DNA from 3 places in the Zhongshania aliphaticivorans genome. Region 1 is predicted to be linked to each of the others. Evidence: predicted binding sites of a transcription regulator. Region 1 holds the regulator's gene; each other region holds the start of a gene.

Region 1 (6,952 bases):
ACTAAAGTCACTTCTTCGCTAAGAAAATCTTCTTCTTTTACCCAGCGGCGCCCAATAAGCTTGCCATTACTCACCGCCACTAGCAGCAGCTCGTCGTCACTATCGCTAATTGCCAGTTGATCTATAGGACCCTCTTCACTCAGCAACAAACTTTGCTCGCCATAGGGGAAACGTAATTCCGGACTAATTAGGCGTTTATCGTTCGGGAAGCTGGTGCGGTAATCATGCTTGGCTATAACCACTCGGCCATTGCTTAAGCCAAGTGCAAATATCCGGCTTACCTCAGAGTCTAAGGCGAAGCTGCTTATCTCGGCGCCATTCAGCGGAATAGCTTTGCTGAGCAGTAATTTGCCGTCGTTGGTTTGGAAAAAGTCTGCCCGACCTGAACCGTCTAAGCTAAAACCCACTTCCGCCTGCTCTTCCATTGCCAAATACAGGCTGGGAGCTTGGCTATTAGCAGAAAACTCATTGCCGTCCTCCAGTGAGGCCGACTCAAATAGCGGCATAATCTCAAAGAGAAGATAGAAAAAGATCAGCAGTATCGCAAAGAGTACGCTTATACCACCCGCGGTGATCGTAGCCGTTGCCATACCATCTTTGACTTTACGCCACTGACGATAAGCGGAAGCGGTAGCTCGAACCTCAGACTGACTCATGTATTTCGCTCTCTATAAACCTGCGCATACAATATGACAAATTTATTACATTAATATGACAGACGGTCTTTCTACAAAAAAAATGCCGCGAATCCATTCTGCGGCATTTGCATCACCAGTAAAAACTGGCGTTATAGCTCGAGCTTGGCTTTAATTTTCGCTACAACGCTGGCGGGTAATGGGATATAACCGTCCTTAACCACTACTTCCTGACCTTGCTTAGACAAAACCAACTTTATGAACTCACGCTCCAGCGGCGCTAGCGGCTTGTTCGGCGCCTTATTCACGTAAACGTAGAGGAAACGAGACAAGGGATAGCTGCCTTTAGTCGCATTTTCAGCGTTAGCGTCTACAAAACTGCTCTTTTCATCTTTGGCCAGCGGTACGGCGCGAACACTGGAGGTTTTGTAACCAATCCCAGAATAACCAATACCGTTAATAGACGTCGAAACCGACTGCACAACCGACGCAGAGCCAGGCTGCTCGTTCACGCCATTTTTAAAATCACCTTTACACAGCGCTTCTTCTTTAAAGTACCCGTAGGTACCCGACACAGAGTTACGGCCAAACATTTGGATATCGCGCGATTTCCAGCCGCCAGTCATGCCTAGTCCACCCCAGGTGTTCACATTCGCGCTATGACCGCACTTGTGGGTACTGGAGAATACCGCATCGACCTGCGCCATGGTCATGCCAGCAATCGGGTTATCCTTGTGAACAAAAACAGCTAAGGCGTCGATTGCGACAGGAACTGCGGTGGGCTTATAGCCAAACTTGGTTTCAAAGGACTCAAGTTCTTTGTCCTTCATTTTACGGCTCATGGGGCCGATATTCGAGGTGCCTTCAGTTAAAGCCGGTGGCGCCGTAGATGAACCTGCGGCTTGGATTTGGATATTAATATTGGGGTAGTTACGTTTGAAGTCTTCGCCCCACAAGGTCATTAAATTGGCTAGGGTATCTGAGCCGACGCTGGACAAATTACCTGACACACCAGACACGGTGACGTAGTCTGGCAAAGCGCTGTCCACGCGGGTATCAGCAACTGCGCCCACTGCAGACGCGGCCACAACTGCACTTGCTACTAAATATTTAATCTTCACTTCGACACTCCTAAACCAATGTAAGCTACTTCAGTGAAGCTACTTTATAGTCGAATTATGACAACTTTGTGACAGAGACTGTAATAATTGCGCTCAGTTTAGCTGCTTCGCCTTAACAGGCACCGCCACCGACTTAGGAAAAACACAGGTAAAGACACTGCCTTTACCGGGCACACTGCGAATTCGCAATTCAGCTCGGTGACGAATCAGCACATGCTTAACTATTGCCAAACCAAGGCCAGTGCCCCCTGTATCAAGGGATCGGCTCTGATCGACGCGGTAAAATCGTTCGGTTAATCGAGGAATGTATTGGGGCTCGATGCCGATACCGGTGTCTTCCACTTCAAAATAGGCGTGGTAATCATCCTGATACCAGCGCAGGATGATTCGATCATTCTCCTTAGTGTAGCGCGCCGCATTGACCGCTAAATTTGAAAATGCACTGCGCAATTCATTTGGATTGCCATTAATTGCAATATTATCGTCACATTCAATTTCAATACGCCGGGCACTCTTGGCCGCCGTGCCGCTCTCTTCGCGAATCATTTCCATCAAGGGACGCAGCTGAATGACACTCTCGTCGGCCAATTTCGGTACCGACTCCAAACGCGACAGCATCATCAGGTCATGAATCAATAGATTCATGCGCCGAGATTGCTGCAGCATTTGATCCACAGCTCTGTCCCAGCGGGGATTTGCACCGCCATGCTCAGAAAACGTCTCTAGGTACCCGTTAATAACCGTGAGTGGCGTGCGCAACTCATGGGAGACATTAGCAACGAAATCCTTGCGCATTTGTTCTAAGCGGTGGGTTCGGGTGACATCGCGGGCAAACAAAAGACGATTGCGCTTACCAAAGAAGCTGACGCTAATACTCAAATTAATGAGGCCATTGACTGGCGACACCATTTCCAGCGGGGCTTGATAGCGCTCAGCCTCGAAATAGCGGAGAAACGCCGGACTGCGCAGCAAATTAACCAGCTGACGGCCTTTATCACCCTCTTCTCTTAAACCCAATAAATCGTGGGCAGAGGCATTACACCACTCGATATTGCCGTAGGGATCAAGCATGACTACCGCGTCCGACATCGAGGCAAACGAAGCGTGCAAATAATCAATCATTGCCTGCAAGCGGTCACTGTCCTGCGACGATTCCCGCTGCATATCGTAGATTACATCAAAAACTTGACCCCACATCCCTGCAGCCTCTGGTGGATCTGACTTCGCGCCGCTATACAGCCAGTCAGACAACCGCTGTAAATGCCGCAACAGCCACGCGCATGCCAACAACGCCGCCGCCAATAGCGGCAATAGCCCAAGATCGAATAACGCGCAGCCTGCCGCAACCACTAGGAGTGGTATGCCGACCCGCAATAATTCTGCCTTCCAACTGTAATACCGCATTATTTTGCGCTATGCGCAGACACCTGTTGTCGAAAACCGGTAACCGGTTCCACGAACTGTTTGAATTAAAAGGCCGCAGTCTCTTAGCTCAGTTTGCAATGCTTTGCGAAGGCGACGAATATGGACATCGACCGTACGCTCTTCAACGTAAACATTGGTGCCCCATACCTGATCAAGAAGCTGGCCGCGACTATACGCTCGCTCCTGATGAGTCATAAAGAATTTTAATAATTTAAATTCGGTGGGCCCCATATCTAATGGAGTTGCATCAACAAATACTCGGTGGCTACTGGGGTCTAATTTCAGCCCCGCGACTTCGATACTTTCTTCCTCGTCACGATTTGTCGATCGACGCATAATGGCTTTAATGCGCGCCATCAGCTCACGAGACGAAAAAGGCTTGGTGATATAGTCATCGGCACCGACATCAAGACCTTGCACCCGATTGTCTTCATCATCTTTGGCGGTCAACATAATCACCAGCAAATCCCTGGTCAGTTCATCCCGGCGTAGGCGCCGCAACAATTCCAAACCACTAGTGACCGGCATCATCCAGTCCAGCAGCACAAGATCAGGGCGCTGATCAACAATTATACCGTGGGCATCCTGGGCATTGCTTGCCTCCAGACATTCATAACCCGCCAATTCAAGACCCACCCGTATCATTTCACGGATTGCGGTTTCATCGTCGACAATCAATATGGTGGCTGACGTCATTCCATTAACCTTTTTTTGTAAAATTCGTAGGCTGCATTAAAACCATTTTAAGTGACAATTTTATGACAGTTTAAATTTCACTTGATTAATCAAACACTACGGTCTTGTTCCCATGCACCAAAACGCGATCTTCCAAGTGGTTGCGCAGCGCTCTCGCCAACACCGATTTTTCGACGTCCTTGCCGAGTCTAACAAGGTCATCTTTGCTATGCCGATGGGACACCCGAATTACGTCTTGTTCAATAATCGGACCTTCATCCAGCCGCTCAGTAACGTAGTGGCAAGTGGCACCGATTAACTTAACCCCCCTATCAAAAGCTTTCTGATAGGGGTTTGCGCCGATAAATGAGGGCAGGAAGCTATGGTGTATGTTAATCATTCGCCCTGCATAAGCTTGGCAAAACTCGGGCTGAATAATTTGCATATAGCGCGCTAACACCACGCAATCTGCCTCATAGCTCTGGGCCAGCGCCATAATCTTGGCGTGTGCGGGTGCTTTGTTGTTTGGGTCAATGGCGACAAACTCAAAGGGAATACCATGCCACTCCACCATGCTACGCAGGTTTTCGTGGTTAGAAATAACACAGGGTATATCGCAGTCTAATTCGCCACTGTGCCAACGGTGCAATATATCAGCCAGACAGTGGGAGGCGTGACTCGCCAGTATTACAACCTTGCGCTTAACAGCAGAATCGACCAGCGCCCAGTGCATGCCATATTCAGCCGCTAATGGCGCAAAGGCCTCGCGACAGGCCTGAGCGCTAACTTTTAAGGATTCCGCGCGAATCTCATTGCGCATAAAAAACCAGTTACTTTCTGCATCTGCGTGATAATTCGCCTCGGTAAGCCAACCGCCGTGCTCCGCGACAAATTGGCTAACCCGCGCAACAATGCCCACGCGGTCGGGACAGCTAATCACTAAACGATAAGTATGATCCATGTAAAACACTCAATCCTAAATTAGGCTTTATTCAATATGCCACGCAATGCCTGAGGCAAATCAGCCGGTAAAACAACCGTTTTTGCGTTATTAGACGAAGACAGGCGCAATAGGGCCTCGGTGTATTTTTCGCCCAATAAATACAATACCGGCAACTCTTCATTACCCACTGCCTCAGAAATCAAAGTAATTGCGGCGCCACTGGCCTTAGCCAATACAACCTGCGCCTGGGCATCACGGCGCGACGCCTCCAAGCGGCCATCTGCCTCTAGAATAGCTGCTTGCTTCTCTCCCTCAGCCTTGGTCACTGCGGCGCGACGTTGACGCTCTGCCGCCGCCTGCTCTTCCATCGCTGCCTGCATCGTCGGTGAGGGATTGATATCCTGAATCTCGACGGTTTTCAGGGTTATCCCCCAGTCTGCAATATCCTCTGAAATCGCCGCTTTCAATTTCGCTTTGATCTGATCTCGCGATGACAGTGCAGAATCCAGCGCCATTTCGCCGACAATAGAACGCAATGCAGTCTGTACCAAGTTTTGAATCGCAAAGGTGTAGTTTTCAACCCCATACACTGCTTTTTCTGGGGCAACAATATTAATATAAGCAACCGCATTGGCAATGATCACCGCATTATCTTCGGTAATAACTTCCTGCGAGGGAATATCGAGCACGATATCCTTGGTCGTTAATTTATAAGCCACGTCATCGATATAGGGAATAATGAAGTTCAATCCCGGATTCAAGGTTACATGGTATTTACCCAAGCGCTGCACAATATGTTTATAGCCTTGCGGTACCGTGCGCACCCCCTTCATAAGCGTGACAATAACCAAAATTGCCAATGCTATTACTACTGCCAAGCCATCCATCGCAATACTCCTTGTTCTCTGATTCAGTTGGTCTTGTATGTTACGCCGCGCCGCGCTGAGACCGGACAATAAGCGTGTTCCCCGATATGTCCTCCACAACTAATCTGTCGCCAACGGCAACGTGTTCTCGGCATATAAACTGCCACTCATCGCTGCCCAGCACCGGTATAGAAAAACGTATGGTGCCTTGCTCTATTTCCGGGCCAAGCCGAATAACCATGCCCTCCTGCCCTATCACTTGCTCTCGGGACATACCCGACAAAGTCTTATTCTTCATTTTGGGGTGAATAAATTTAAACCACACCACTAAATCGAGCACCGACAAGCTCAGCCAAAATAACATTTGCACGACCAAGCTCAGGTCGACCACCAACAATATCAAGCCGACCGCAATGGCGCTGGCGCCAAACCAAATCATGACAAAAATAGGAACAAATAACTCAGTCGCAACCAACAAAAGACCCAAAACCATCCAGTGCCAGTAGGCAATATTTGCGTCTAACCATTCCATTTTTAACCTCATTCCGTAGCGAGTCGCGTTTGAGACACTCATTTATCCCTTATTTACCTAAAAATTCAAGCACTTAGTAAAGCTATTTATATTTAGCCGCGACAGCTTAACATCCAGCAAGTGTCGCCGTTTTCACGTATAATGCTCGTTTATTCGGATTCCTGCGCTACCTCTATGTCTTCAGCAATACAAACTCCAAAACTCATCTTTAGTCACCGCCCCTACTGGGCCGAGTGTTTCGGTACCGCATCCTATTTGCCCACCTCTCGCGAGGAAATGGACGCATTGGGCTGGGATAGCTGCGACATCATCATTGTGACCGGTGACGCCTATGTCGACCACCCCAGTTTTGGCATGGCGGTTATCGGCAGAGTACTGGAAGCCCAAGGCTTTCGCGTGGGCATCATTGCCCAGCCCGACTGGCAATCCGCCGAACCCTTTAAAGCCCTAGGGCAACCCAATCTGTTTTTTGGGGTGGCGTCTGGCAATATGGACTCCATGATTAACCGTTACACCGCCGACCGTCGCCTTCGCCATGATGACGCCTACACGCCGGGCAACGAAGGTGGTAAGCGTCCAGATCGCGCGGTGATTGTCTATTCCCAGCGCTGCAGAGAAGCCTACAAAGACACGCCAATTATTATTGGCTCGATTGAAGCCAGTTTGCGCCGAATCGCCCACTACGACTATTGGAGCGACAAGGTTAGACGTTCGGTACTACTCGATTCCAGAGCCGATTTACTGCTCTATGGCAA
Region 2 (6,952 bases), 850 kb from region 1:
CACTAACAAGCGCGGCGCCTGGGCCACGGGCGTAAATGGCCACATCTTCGCCAGAGTGGGTTTCGGCAGAAAGGGGGATTAGGGCTTCTTGGTGAAAGCCGCTGGTTTCGGTGTCGATATCCTCTAGGTTGTGGCGGCCAGCCTGTATTTCTTGTTGGTATGCGGTATCAGCATTGTTGTCGGTGCCTAGGTTTTGAAATCCCCGGCCATTGCTATAGCTCAATGTGGTGTAGGGCATGCCATCGGCGGCCAGCGTCGGAGTATCACTGCCAACGCCTACCACTTTCCCTAAAATAGGGTTGCCACGCTTGGGGTAACCACTAAAGCTGAAGACGTGACCGTGGTCTGCGGTCACTATAATTAAAGTGTCGTCGGAATTGCTAAATGTCATGGCAGTCGCGACGGCATCTGCGAAGGCAATGGTTTCATTTAAGGCGTTATAGGCATTGCCAGCGTGGTGGGCATGATCGATGCGACCGCCCTCGACCATAAGAAAATACCCGCTGGGGTTCTGGCTTAGTCGCGTTATTGCGGCGGCGGTCATTGCTTGTAGCGAGGGTTCACCGCCGTTGCTGGTGTCGCGGTTTGACTCATACTGCATATGCGTTGGATTAAACAAACCCAAAATCTTGCCTGTTGCGTTTGGTTTAATTGCCTGTAAATCAGCTGCATTTTGGAGGTAGTTGCCATCGCGGTACTGCCGTTGCCACTCCTGGATTAAATTGCGGCCATCCTGCCGATGACCTTCGCCACTGGCGTCGGTTTTATCGATAAACGCACGTCGACCACCGCCCATTACCACCTCAATGCCGTCGACGTCGGCGCCGGGAATACGGGCTTCTAGATTTTTTTCAAAATCGATTAATTGGCTGGCGATATCTTTACAGCCCGCCGCTTTTGCGGCGTCAGGTAGGTCACTGTCGGCCTCCCAGTCGCGATCAGCTGTTTTGGCATAGGTTGCGGCGGGGGTGGCGTGGGTAATTCTGGCGGTGGAGATAATACCCGTCGCTTTACCGGCTAGCTCAGCTAACTCCAAGGCGCTGATCACTTCATTTCCCGCAAGGCTTTGGCAGTTGCCGGGAATGACGTTTTCATCGACACCGAGCACCCCGGCATCGGTTTTTAGGCCCGATACAATGGCGGTCATGGTGCCAGCGGAATCGGGGGTCTGTGAATCGACATTGTAGGTTTTAGCTAAACCGGTGTAGGGGAACGACTCAAAACTCAGCGCGTATTCCTCGCCGCTTTGACCTAAGCGCTGTCCGGCGAGAATTCGCGCGGCGGTGATCGTGGCGATACTCATACCGTCGCCTAAAAATAAAATAATATTACGCGCCTTGCCGCGCTCAGCTTCGCCTAGGGGTTTGCTGGCAACGGTGCTTGCGGCGTCAAGATACCATTGGTTTTGTAGAGTATTGGCAATTAATGGCGCGCTGCTTTGGTGTGTGAGCAGCGCTGTACTTTGGGCTTTACTTGGTGTGACGGACGGCGATATTTTGCCGTCGCTGCAAGCTGCTAGCATGAGTGTGGCTACGCTCGCTGCTAGCGCTATTGTTAATGTGTTGTATTTGCGCGTCATTGTTGCCCCTGAGTTCTGTGCAGTCATTGGCCACTATCTAATTATTTTGTACTTAACGGAAGCGCTGTGTTCTTTATTTTTTCCTCGTTTGTCCATTGCAAGCGAATGTCCCACTGCACGGCTTTATCTCCTGGAAGTACTGGCGTCGTTTCGGGATCAATTTCCTTATGCACATTTGTTACCGGCTTTAAATTGGCGTCACGACCATGAATAAAATCTTGGTCGGCAACAATGCTCATATAAGCCTTATTCAAATCTAGCGCGCGGCGTAGCGACGGCGTAATAAGCTGGTACACATCCAGTCCCTGTACCGCTGTAGTATTAAGGCTGCCATCAGCATTAAAAAAGCGTTGGCGAATTTCATTGTTTTCTCTAAATTCATTACCGCCGCCGACGGTACGCAAATAATGGGCAATTTCGCCTTCATTCGCATTTGGGGTGTCTACATTTGGGGCGTCGGGCATGCCGACTAAGTCGATATAGGACCAACCCTCGGCGCCAGTCACCTTGCGAGCAAAGGCAAAGGTTTGATCGATAGTCGAGCCGATAGTGGTATGGCAGCCCATACAAAACAATTGCTCCTCATCGCTTTGTTTGCGCAGCTGACCTTGTTGGTTTTCAATAAATCCCAATAACATCCAGCCAAAACTATTATCGGTGCCTTGGTCGCCACGATGAATAAATTGCGGTAGCAGGCCTTCGACTTTCTCTTGATATTCGTTGCCGTATTTGGACACCAAGTGATTTGGATTGTAGTAGTCATATTTGCGCATATAGCGCAGTTCTTTCATGCGCGGGGGTAGGCCAATGGCGCCGCTCTTATCGATGCCGACGTACCGCACCGAGTGTAAAAATTCGGTGCCAAGAGGGTAGAGCATGGGGCTAAGGACTTCGTCAGCGGCACCGCCAATATAGTGGCTTGGGCGGTGCAACGTTTGGATGATACCTAATTTTCCGTCGGCATTTAGGTCCTGACACACTGCGTTTTCATCAATATCGGGTAGCGAAATTTGATCGAGATCTTTAATCGCCATTTCTAAAATCGAGAGATTGGCCAGATAGGCGTCTCGGGATTCTGGGCTGTTTTGACAGGACGATTGCCGGAATTTAGCCGGTAGGCGAATCATCACATCGTCGGTAGAACCATTGGTGGGCCAAAAAGTACTGGGTAGTGGTTTGTAATTAAAGGCAACCCAGTGACTGCCGTCTTTGGCGATGCCGTGGTGGTCGAAGGCCGCCGCGCCTAGGTGCAAATTTTTAATCTCGGGAATGGGGCCCTGCCAATCCGTCGTGTTTTTTAGTTGATCAATTAATGGGCTGTAATTGTCGGTGTAAAGATAATCGATAACCTGTTGGTCGCTGATCTCAGCCATTGTTTGCCGACGATCTTCAAATAAATTTTGCCAATGGTTGCTTAGGCCCAAATCAGAAAAGGCATACACGCTTTGCAAATTGCTGTCGTTCATAGTGTTGGGGCGGCTGCGGTAGGGGTAGCTCTGGTGGCAGGTCATGCAGGGGTTGTATTGCCCTTCGTGCTTGGTATAGCACTGGGGGGGAATCACTGCCTCGGCATTGTAGAGGGTGTCGCTCGGTGGTAGGCGTAATATCCCCTGACTACCGGCCGCAATTGTTCGGGGAAATTTGAGCTGTGTTAGCACGCTAGCATCTGTTGCCACTGGTTCGTGCTGTACTGCATTTAGCTTGTCTTTAGGCGATGCGTCACAGGCGGCTAAAATGAAAAGAAAAATAAGAATGAGCGCTTTCATGGATTCCTTACCAATAAAAAAAGAGGGCGGATAAATCCGCCCTCTAAACTGCTGTAACACGCGGGTTTTACAGAGCGGGGTCTTCAAACAACCAAATAATATTGTTTTGGTGATTACCGGTGTCTTCACCGATTAATACTCGGCCATCGTCGAGAACCACCAGATTATCGGGGTTGGATATGTTATTTATGTTACAGCGGTTGGTGCTGCGGCTGCCGTCGTAGGGGCCGCCAACAATCGCCGGTGAGAGGGTCTTGATATCGACTAAGCCTGCACTGTTTTTGACCAGTTTCATTCGGTAAACCGCGCCACATTTGCCGTGAGTGCCGTCTAGCTGAATTGCGCCGCTGCTATCTGACATGGTGCTCGTGGTGTCGGACATGGCCATATACATATAGGCTTGTTTGCCATCGGCGGCGCCGTTATTCCACCAACTATCGGCAAGACCGAAGTTGATATTAACGCCTTCCATTTTATTGAACTCGGCAGTTGCACCCATTGCTGCGGCTGCTTTGCGGCTCTCAAGAAAACCAATACGGTCGTCAGTAAACGGATTGCTGGCCACCGTGCCGCTAGTGTCGAGGTCGGCGTTCAATTTTGACTCGGCGTAGTCATTGATTTGCTGTGTGGTAATTTGCTTGGCATCGGCTAAAGTGCCGTTAAAGCTAGCGATAGCCGCTTCGATGGTGGCTTCATTACCCGTGGCGATATTAATCCACTCAATGGCGAAAGCGGCTTCAGCAGGGTCCTTAACACCGGCAGATTGCGTAGCTTTAGCTGCGTAGAGTGAACCTGAGCTCATGTCGCTGGGGTTGTCTGCTACAAACTTAAACAATACGGTGCCGCTGCCGTCATCGCTTAAGAACACAGTGCGTAAATCTGGCATGACTACCGCGTTCTCGTGGGAGAAGCGGCCCATGAGTTCTAGCTTGTTCATGGTGACATTGGCCACGTCAGCAGCGGCAACAGTGCCGCCGGTGCCAATTTCTACGATATAACCGTAGTCGTAGGGATTGCCCCAGTTACCACTGCCGTCGGTTGGGAAACCGCGATATTCGGCAATGGATTTGGCTTCGTTGTTGGTGGCGCTATACCAGTTGGCGGTGTTGTCAAAATACAGCTCTTCAGATGTTAATGGCGTGCCCCAGGGGCTCAATGTGCCAAAGCAGTTAACCCACGTGCCTTTAACAGACGAGAAATCTAACATTCCCTCCTGAGTAACCGCATAGGTACTGCTCAGTTTGATGCGGCTCATGCCGCCGGGTCGATCTTCCCAGTTGGAATACAGAAAGTAACCGGTGCCGCCATCAGAAACCGCCGCGTTAAAGTCGGGGTCGTTAGAGCTTTTTAATACCGTGCTGCCATCTGCCGCAACGATGTCGCCCATTTGTTTGCCGCTGGCGAGGTCATCGTTTTGCTGCGCCAGTACCATGTAGGTACCGGCGGCGCTGAGTACTCGCTCTTTATCGGCGGTGGTAATAGGGAAGTCCATGGCGGCGACATTGCCGAGATTATTTACATCGACATTCATAAATGCGCCGATGGTGCCCTTATCAATAGTCTTGCCGTCGACATCCATGGTGGTGTTGGAGCCGCTTGGGTGCTGGATGTTGCTGAACAACACGCCGTCGCTATTAACGAACAAGCCGGTAAACTCCGCACCCAATGGCGCTGAGGCAAAACGCTTTAGGGCTGCACCTTCTAGGCCGTCCTTGCCATCATTTCCATTTGCGCCGGGTGCACCAGCTGATCCTGGCGCGCCAGCCGAACCTGGGTTGCCAGCGGCGCCGTCTACACCGGCGGGGCCGCGGTCACCATCGTCACCGCCACAAGCGCTCAGGCCCGCTGCGAGAATGCTCGCTATAGAGAGTTGTAATAATGCCCTTTTCATAATTATTCCCGTCGTTGGTGGGTAGGAGATATTTAAAACCGCATCAGTGTAGGTGGGGGCTGTTACAGAATAGGGACGATAAAATGTCAGTATTAGTGCGTTTTTATGACAAGGCGCTCAGCCAAAACATGAGCGACTCAATATGGTGCGTCCATCCTTATTTGGTGCACTAATTTGCACTTATTGGATGCCTTATTTGCCTTTAAATTACCGTTAATGTATTAATAATGGGCCATTACGGTGTTTGGCATGTAATGTGTATAGTGTTTTGTGTCCGCACTCTTGGTGGCATTGGACACGACACAAAAAATGGAAAGCTAGGGTTCCGGTTGCGACTATTTCTATAGGTAAAGCAACGACTGGTCCGAGAGCTTTCGACCTTCAGAGTACGTGGCTAGGCTGCAAGAAGGTTACACGGCGGGACAAAAGCCCGGGAGACGAACGGCGATATGCGCCAGGAGTGCTCTATGAAACCGTGTGAAACCTCTGGAGGTTCAACGATGAAGCGACTTTCCGCTTTACTGCTTACACTCACATTTTCTTCGTTTTCTGCTGCAGCTACCGATAGCTTTAAGGTGTGTTGGTCAATTTATGTGGGTTGGATGCCTTGGGGCTATGCCGCCGAGCAGAAGATCATGGATAAGTGGGCTAAAAAGTACGACCTCGATATCGAAGTGGTACAAATCAACGATTACATCGAATCCATTAACCAATACACCACGGGCGAATTTGCCGCCTGCGCCATGACCAATATGGATGCCCTCACCATTCCTGCTGCTGGCGGCGTCGATAGCACGGCCCTGATTGTTGGCGACTTCTCTAACGGCAATGACGGTGTGGTCTTAAAAGGCTCCGACAAACTCAAAGACATTAAAGGTCAGCGCGTAAATTTGGTTGAGCTGAGCGTTTCTCACTACCTGCTCGCTCGCGGTTTAGAGAGCGTGGGCATGAGCGAGTCAGACGTTACCGTGGTAAACACCTCCGACGCTGATATGGTCGCGGTATTCCCCACCGACGGGGTTACGTCGGTGGCAACGTGGAATCCACTGCTTAGCGAAATTACCAGCATGCCAGGAGCGAATAAGGTTTTTGATTCCTCGCAAATTCCAGGTGAAATAATCGACTTAATGGTTATTAACACCGAGGTCTTGAAAGCCAATCCGAAATTGGGCAAAGCATTGACCGGCGCATGGTATGAAATCATGGCCACCATGAGCGCCAAGGATAAAACCGGAATTGCAGCGCGCACTACCATGGGTGTGGCATCGGGCACCGATTTAGCCGGTTACGAAGCCCAGTTGGCGAGTACCCAAATGTTTTACACGCCCGCAGAAGCAGTTGCCTTTACCAAGAGTGCGGCCTTAAAAACCACCATGAAGAATGTGGCGGAATTTTCCTTTGCCCACGGCTTGCTAGGTGACGGTGCACCCGACGCTGGCTTTATCGGCATTGAAACCCCATCTGGTGTTTATGGTAACAAAGCCAATATCAAACTCCGTTTTGACCCCAGCTATATGCAAATGGCGGCAGACGGCAAACTGTAAATCTCGCGTTTGACGAGATCACCCTCCAACAACAGGGAGGGAGACTAAGCCTGTAGATTACGGGTAACAACAATCAGGCGCAGGGATGCGCCTACCTTCAACCACCTTTCGCTTTGCCAACAGCGTATGCACTCGGGTTTAGCAAATTTATGAAACGACTGATCAATGTACG
Region 3 (6,952 bases), 670 kb from region 1:
GCCTTGGCAGGCCTAGCTTACTAGTATTTAAGGGCGGACGATCTCAAACACGCCTTGGGGTTTGTCTTGCAGCGCAAAAAAGCGCGCCAAGTCAATTTTGCTGCCTTCGATAGAGAGTTGATCGGAAAATATCAGCTTTTTAAGTGAGGCATTGCCCAGTACCAAATCTAAAAACAAATCGTGGCTGATTTTAAGCGTGGCATTGGCATTTTCTACGGCAGCCGCCTGGGTGTGGTGCAGTACCGAGTTTTTTAGCGTTAGGACATGATTTTCGTTCAGATCCGTAAAATGGAAGTTGATCGTCATCGCCAATCCCTCGGCTTTCTCTGCATTTAGCTGTGCGGCCATCACATCGAAGAAATTTGATCTTGCGGCAAATTTAACCATATCTCGGCCTAGTGCCAGCTCGGCTGCGCTCTTAGGTTTGCCCTGACGAAGCTCTTTCGCGCCGGTTAAATAAATGTCGCGCCACGGCGCAGATTCGGCTTGGTAGCCTAGCTGCTCATAGTTGCGGGCCAGCAGGGCCTTGGCCTCGCTGTCAGCTGGCTGGGCGAAAACTAGGTGATTTAGTAAGGTTGCTGTCCAGCGATATTCTCCGCCGTCAAACGCGCTTTGCGCCAACGCCAGTACCTGTTCGGCGCCGCCCATGGCCGCCACATAATGCTGCGCAGCCTGTTCCGGTGGCAGGGGGTCGAGGTTGGCTGGGTTGCCGTCATACCAACCAAAATAGCGTTGATATACCGCGCGGGCATTGTGCCGCAAGCTACCATAGTAACCGCGGTTGGCGAAGCTCTCTTGCAGTGCGGCGGGCAGTTTAATCTGTTCGGCTATTTCGCTTGGGGTATAGCCCTTGTAGGCTAGCCGTAGGGTTTGGTCGTGAATATATTTATAGGTGTCACGCTGTATTTCTAAAAAGCTGGCGATACGTTGACTACCCCAAATTGGCCAGTGGTGACTGGCAAAATAAACGTCTGCCGCGCTGAACATATTTTTGGCCTCATCGATAAACCCACTCCAGGCGAGGGCGTCGCGGACTTTTGCACCGCGCAAGGTGTAGAGGTTGTGCATATTGCGTGAAACAAGCTCCGCGCCGCAAAACGCTTTGTGCGCGGGCAAATAGAAGGTGAATTCCGCTGGTGCCTCGGAGCCGGAGACATTCTGAAAAACAAACTCCACGCCGTCTATCGTTAATGTTTGGCCGGTATGATCGATGGTTTCGGTGGGGGGTAAAATGCTGATATTGCCGTAGGAGGGGCCTTTGCCGAGCCCAGAATCCACATGGCCTCGCTCGGTTCGCGGCAGTGTGCTGCCATACATATAATCTGAACGGCGCATCATGGTTGGTCCGGCCAGCATGTTTTCGCTGGTGGCTTCTTCTAGAAAGCCCTGGGGGGCAATAACGCGGACCTTGGCTATGTCGGTCTGACCTGCATCTAGTGCGCCAAGCACGCCGCCAAAATGATCGATGTGGCTGTGGGTAAACAGAATGGCGCTAATGGGTTTTCTGGGCAGATGCTCAAATGCGAAATTGATGGCTGCTGCGGCTGTTTGATTGTTGGTTAACGGATCAACCACAATCCAGCCGTGCTCGCCGTCGATTAAGGTCAGATTCGCCAAGTCAAACCCTCGAACTTGGTAGATTCCATCAGTCACTTTAAATAAGCCGTGGAGATTATTGAGTTGCGCCTGACGCCAGAGGCTAGGGTTTACTGATGGGGGTGCCTCACCTAGGATAAAATCATAGCTTGCGGGTTGCCAAGCGATACTGCCGTTTGGTCCCTCAATGGTGAGGGCGTCTGGTCGGGCAATTAGCCCACGGCTGGCGTCGTCGAAATCCGCTTTGTCAGTAAGTCGAAGCGTTTTTAGAACCTGGCGATTGATGTTTGCTGTCGTCTCGGTTGCCGCGCTGCTGCCAAAGGCGTCGGTATCGGCATTTGCGGCGGTCATTGGCGCGGGGCGATCACAGGCGGCTAGCAGGCTAAATGCCAGTACCGGCATATATTTTTTTGTGACGGCAATAATCGGCATTGCTGCTTGTCCTCGCATTACAAACATCTTTACATAAATGAAGGCACGCTAAGGCCGCGGTCGGCCGCGCTGCCGAGCTAATAAACGGTACGCAGTTATGCCATAGCGATTGGCGCGGCATGGATGAAGTGTAGCCAAGGGTTCTGGGGGCGCAAGCAATACGCTTTGGACAAACAGTCTTATCCATACTGCAATTGCTGCTCGGTCGTGTCGAGCGTCAGAGTGATTTGAGGTCGTCGGGCGAGATTTGGCCTTTAAGCGATATACACTATCGGCGATGAGAGGCTTTTTTAACATAGCAAAAAGCCCCGCGAGGCAGGGCCTGGCGGGGCTTTTGGGCTGTGGCAGATTTAGAACTTAAACCAAATGCCAGCGCCAGCAGTACTGTCGGTGGTGCTTATCGCGCCAACAGTGTCATTTTCAACTTGAGCGGCATAGGCAAAGACAGTCAGCGCCGAGCTTAATTTGTAATCAGCGCCAAGGGCTGCTTGGGTTTTTTCCTGGTCACCGGTTACTAGCTCTGTTTCACCAACGCCGTATTGCGCCTTTAATACCCATTTGTCGCTAGCATTAAATGCGGCGCTAATCAGTGCGCTATCTTCTTGCTGGGAATCGACTTCACCAGCCAATTCTGCAGTTTGAACCAACACGCCGAGATCAACTGGACCAAGACGGGTGGTGAAAATGGCGCGGGTGGTGTCGTAGTCTTCGATGTCGGTGTCATGAGCAACAGCGAACAAAAACTGCTTGGTTTGGTACTGCACAGAGAAAACATTGCCGTCGGCGGCATTATCTTCATTGGTGTCGCGATTTTCGCCGGGAGATACCGCTGCAGTAAAACTCAGGCCACCGAGGACGGTGGGGCTGGAGTATTGCACGATGTTCTTTTGGCGATTTTCACCTTCCATGATGTTTTTAATGTCGCCAATAACCAAGTCGTTAAACTGGTCTACTTCTTTGCCGAGTAATTTGGTCGCGGTATCGAACTGGCCTGCGCTCAGGGTACCAAAGTCGCCTTGAATACCAACAAAGGTGTTGCGCTGTTTGAAGGTGTTGCCGCTTTTGGAGTCGGCGGTGCCGGTGTCTACGGCAATTTCGTATTCAGCTTGGTAAATAACGGTGAGGCCAGTGTTATCAATAGGGGTGGAGCCTTTTAGCCCGATGCGCGATGCATTACTGTTGAGCTCCCACTGCTCAGTGTCTTTGCTCTCCAAGTCGGTCTGCTGGTAAGAGACATTGGCTTTGCCGTAAAAACTGAGGTCGGCATGGGCTAGCTGGGCGCCACTGGCGAGCAGGATACTTGCTGGTAATAACAGACGCTTCATGGATGTCTCTCCGCAAAAAGCAAAATGGGTTAATTGATTTAGTCTTCTATTAATGTCGTGAACCTGAGCTTTGGTGACGCAACGTTCTGGACTGGGAGTATTGTGGGGGGAGTTTATGACAAAAATATGACAATCCTACAAAATTGTGACGCTAATGCTACATTAATATTTCATTGAATTGCTTGTTTCGCCGCCAAGACTAATTGCCTGCCAAGGTAAAGATATATTTCGCTTGTTGCAGCAATAATAATTCAAAAAAAATCTTGCATTCATGCGCTGGTTTTGAGTTTGAGCGAATATCTAACGTTTTTCTTATGGTAACGTCTCGTGAATGAATATTTGCCCAAGGTTGTCCACAGTATCTGTGGATAACTTGGTGGGTAACTTGTAGGTTCTGCCTTGAAAGGGAGAGCGTATCGGGACTTTAACAAATTGTTCAAAAAATAGTCATTTTAATAAATTCTATAAAATACAACAAGTTACATGTGTTTTGAAATGTCTGTATTAAATATTACCGCTTAAGTAATGGATTTGTGACTGCTCATCCCTATCTGTGAATAAGTGTTACGTCAAGAGTTTAGTAATGTAACGTGTTACGTATTTTCCCTTATGCGGCAGTGGTGCGTAATTATGATCGGTGCTGGTGCAGGCTTTAAACGCTACTCGCCCCGGTAAATGCATCCGCTGGTGCAGGTTTCTCGTACTTCGACCTGACTTAGTGCACTCAATATCGGTTTTAATTGCTGCCAAATCCAAATAGCGAGATTTTCGCTTGTTGGGTTTTCGAGGCCCGGTATGTCATTTAAGTAATTGTGATCCAGTTGCTCGTATATAGGCTTAAATATTTGCTTGATATCGGAGAAGTCCATCAGCCAGCCAGTGTGTGGATCGATATCGCCAGCTATATAGAGTCTGATTAAAAAACTATGGCCGTGGAGTCGCCCGCATTTATGGCCTTGGGGAACATTGGGGAGTAGGTGGGCAGCTTCAAAGGTGAAGTCTTTGTATATTTCCACGTGGGGCTCCGGGCAAATTTAATGGCTAGTTAATAGGTGGCGGTGGCTAAGGTTCGAATATGCTGCGCCAAATTTGCGCCAATGGTAATCAGCTCCGGCAGCGGTGTACAGCTTGTTGCTTGTTCAGTGCTCGATGATGAATTTTTGAGTGCCACTTGGCGCCTGCTTTCTGTATAAAAAATGAGCAAAATCAGTGTTATAGGCTTTTTTTAAAGAAAATGTAAAAAACTTCCCCAGAGTGTTTGACAGGGGGGGAGTTTGCTGTAGAATGCGCCTCACTCGATTGATGAGAAGGGTGATTAGCTCAGCTGGGAGAGCATCTGCCTTACAAGCAGAGGGTCGGCGGTTCGATCCCGTCATCACCCACCATTATCGTGTAAAAGTATGCGGACCGGTAGTTCAGTTGGTTAGAATGCCGGCCTGTCACGCCGGAGGTCGCGGGTTCGAGTCCCGTCCGGTCCGCCAACTTTTTATTTAGACCTCCCCTATTTTTATCTTGCCTAAATGATGCGCCAGCATCGCATTAGGTTTGATGCTGTTTCTGGACCGGTAGTTCAGTTGGTTAGAATGCCGGGCTCTACCCCATTATCGGGGGATAGCACTCATCAAACCCTGTTAATCACTCCGTCCCACCCGCAGTGGGCCAGCACTCTCATCCTGTAATTTTCGGCTCTACCCCATTATCGGGGGATAGCACTCATCAAACCCTGTTAATCACTCCGTCCCACCCGCAGTGGGCCAGCACTCTCATCCTGTAATTTTCAAAGTTTCTAAAACCATACGCTCGTCGTGTCATCATTTCCATTTTGTTGTGGAAGCCCTCAGTTATTCCGTTACTTTTACTAAATCGCCACATGGCCACAATGGGCTTCAACCAGGAGCGCAATGTGTTAGCTAGCGCTCGTAGCGGGCTCTCAGCTAGCTCATCAAGCAATTTCATGAATACCGGCAACTTGATGCTGGCTTTCTTGCGCGTCAGGGTCTTGAGCAACACAAATCGGATTAATCGTTGCTTGGCCACATACAGTGCTTGCAGCACTGGGTACTCAGCCAAATACTGCATAAGGTTGGCGTGCTGCTCATCCCGCAAATTCCATTGATGGCGACGCATTAAACTGATCAAACCGCGGTTCTTTCTGCCCTCAGGATCATGCTGCTTCCAGACACTTAAAAAGTGCTGGTTAATAAGCCTGACCACATGGAATCGGTCAGCCACGATCGCGGCATTGGGAAAGTAGCGGCGGGCAATGCTGCGGTACGTTTCCGAGAGATCCATCACCACAACCTGAACGCGCTCTCGTCCCTCAAGGGCCTTTAAATAGCGGCGCAAACTCAATTCTGATCGTCCTAGTTGGACATCAAACACTTTGTGATTCTTGAGGTCGGTAAGCGTGGTCGCATAACCCTTTTTACGGGTAAAGAAATGCTCATCTATCCCTAATACGCGAGGGCAATATCGGCGATCCCCCTCGGAACGCTTTTGCTTAATATGGTGCTGATACCAACGCTCTACCGTCGCTGGGCTGATTTGATGGGTTCGAGACAACTTGCGCTGCGTTACACCGCCATCGTGGGCTTCGAACACTTCCAGTCGATAGGCTTCTGAAGCGCGAAAACGCGGACGAATACCGGTAAAGGCGTGACGAAAATAGCGCTTACACTCCTGGCAATGGTACTTGGGTACTCGAAGGTGCAAGGTCATCACTTGATTCCCCTGACGAGTGTGCTTCACCGTCCTGAGATGCGTGGCTTTAATCCTCAGGCCATTGCCCTGACAATGCTTACAAGGCGGCCTGTGCACAGGCTTTGCCCAGACTTCGATCCCTTTCCTGCGGACTACCCGTTCAATCTCAAGGCCAGGTATGCCTATAATTCTTCCTGCGTGGGACATCGGTATTCTCCATCAAACTGTTTCTTCGCAAATTCAGTTTAATGAATGCCGGTGTCCCCCGTTAATGATGAAGAGCCGAATGCCGGCCTGTCACGCCGGAGGTCGCGGGTTCGAGTCCCGTCCGGTCCGCCAACTTCCCTCTTTTATTATCTCTGCGCTTATCCGGCGTGCGTCGTCGATTTGCACTAACACAGATTTTATTCAGTTTTACTATCCGCTTCTCTATTGTGTTCCTATAATGCTTCGCTATCGGTCGTTCTCGTAATCAGCGCTTACTGCCGTGCATTCAGCAAAGCTGGGAGGTTCACTTGGGGGCATTAACCGAGGCAGTTGTTTTCTTCAAAGATGACAGTGTCGCTAAAGAGATGTTTTTTTCTGAGTTTGAAGCAGTATTAGATGATGTGGTCGGTATTGCGGATTTTGCTGGCGACGAAGTGCAAGCGGCTTTTGTGCAAATTGAGGATAGTCTCAAAATTTTAGGGGCGGTTTTTTTTACCATTAGCTTTGATACCCGCGGTCGGGTAACGGGTAATTGGAATATTCCGCTGCGGCATTTGCTGGATCACGCCAGCTATGGCCCGGACCTTGGTGCTGGTCCTATTAAGGTTGCCTGTCGCAGTGCCTGCCCTGTGGCCTGGTATCGCCGCCAACTCTGGGATCCAGACATGGGGTCTGGCGGGACTTTCCAGCGC

What was found. The regulator PhoB, encoded in region 1, activates phosphate uptake and scavenging genes when phosphate is short. The targets are predictions, from matches to a motif close to TGTCATAAANNTGTAACA.
Region 2: the regulator PhoB is predicted to act here: its motif matches at 5,330-5,347, upstream of AZF00_RS13645 (alkaline phosphatase PhoX).
Region 3: the regulator PhoB is predicted to act here: its motif matches at 3,468-3,485, upstream of AZF00_RS06845 (porin).

The regions. Positions count from the first base shown of each region.
Region 1 covers NZ_CP014544.1:2,233,565-2,240,516, forward strand. Annotated here, with positions in the region: gene AZF00_RS09945 (ABC transporter permease subunit) at 1-656, opposite strand, end outside; gene AZF00_RS09950 (PstS family phosphate ABC transporter substrate-binding protein) at 788-1,756, opposite strand; gene phoR (phosphate regulon sensor histidine kinase PhoR) at 1,850-3,160, opposite strand; gene phoB (phosphate regulon transcriptional regulator PhoB) at 3,170-3,877, opposite strand; gene purU (formyltetrahydrofolate deformylase) at 3,963-4,817, opposite strand; gene AZF00_RS09970 (SPFH domain-containing protein) at 4,838-5,686, opposite strand; gene AZF00_RS09975 (NfeD family protein) at 5,727-6,197, opposite strand; gene AZF00_RS09980 (YgiQ family radical SAM protein) at 6,372-6,952, shown strand, end outside.
Region 2 covers NZ_CP014544.1:3,079,508-3,086,459, reverse strand. Annotated here, with positions in the region: gene AZF00_RS13655 (alkaline phosphatase family protein) at 1-1,579, opposite strand, end outside; gene AZF00_RS13650 (Aq_1262 family (lipo)protein) at 1,621-3,345, opposite strand; gene AZF00_RS13645 (alkaline phosphatase PhoX) at 3,413-5,236, opposite strand; guanidine-I (ykkC/yxkD leader) riboswitch at 5,543-5,675, shown strand; gene AZF00_RS13640 (putative urea ABC transporter substrate-binding protein) at 5,737-6,780, shown strand; gene AZF00_RS13635 (ABC transporter permease) at 6,930-6,952, shown strand, end outside.
Region 3 covers NZ_CP014544.1:1,562,348-1,569,299, forward strand. Annotated here, with positions in the region: gene AZF00_RS06840 (alkyl/aryl-sulfatase) at 28-2,028, opposite strand; gene AZF00_RS06845 (porin) at 2,379-3,353, opposite strand; gene queD (6-carboxytetrahydropterin synthase QueD) at 4,013-4,369, opposite strand; gene AZF00_RS19695 (hypothetical protein) at 4,399-4,524, opposite strand; tRNA gene AZF00_RS06855 (tRNA-Val) at 4,663-4,738, shown strand; tRNA gene AZF00_RS06860 (tRNA-Asp) at 4,758-4,834, shown strand; gene AZF00_RS06865 (ISL3 family transposase) at 5,070-6,260, opposite strand; gene AZF00_RS06875 (hypothetical protein) at 6,569-6,952, shown strand, end outside.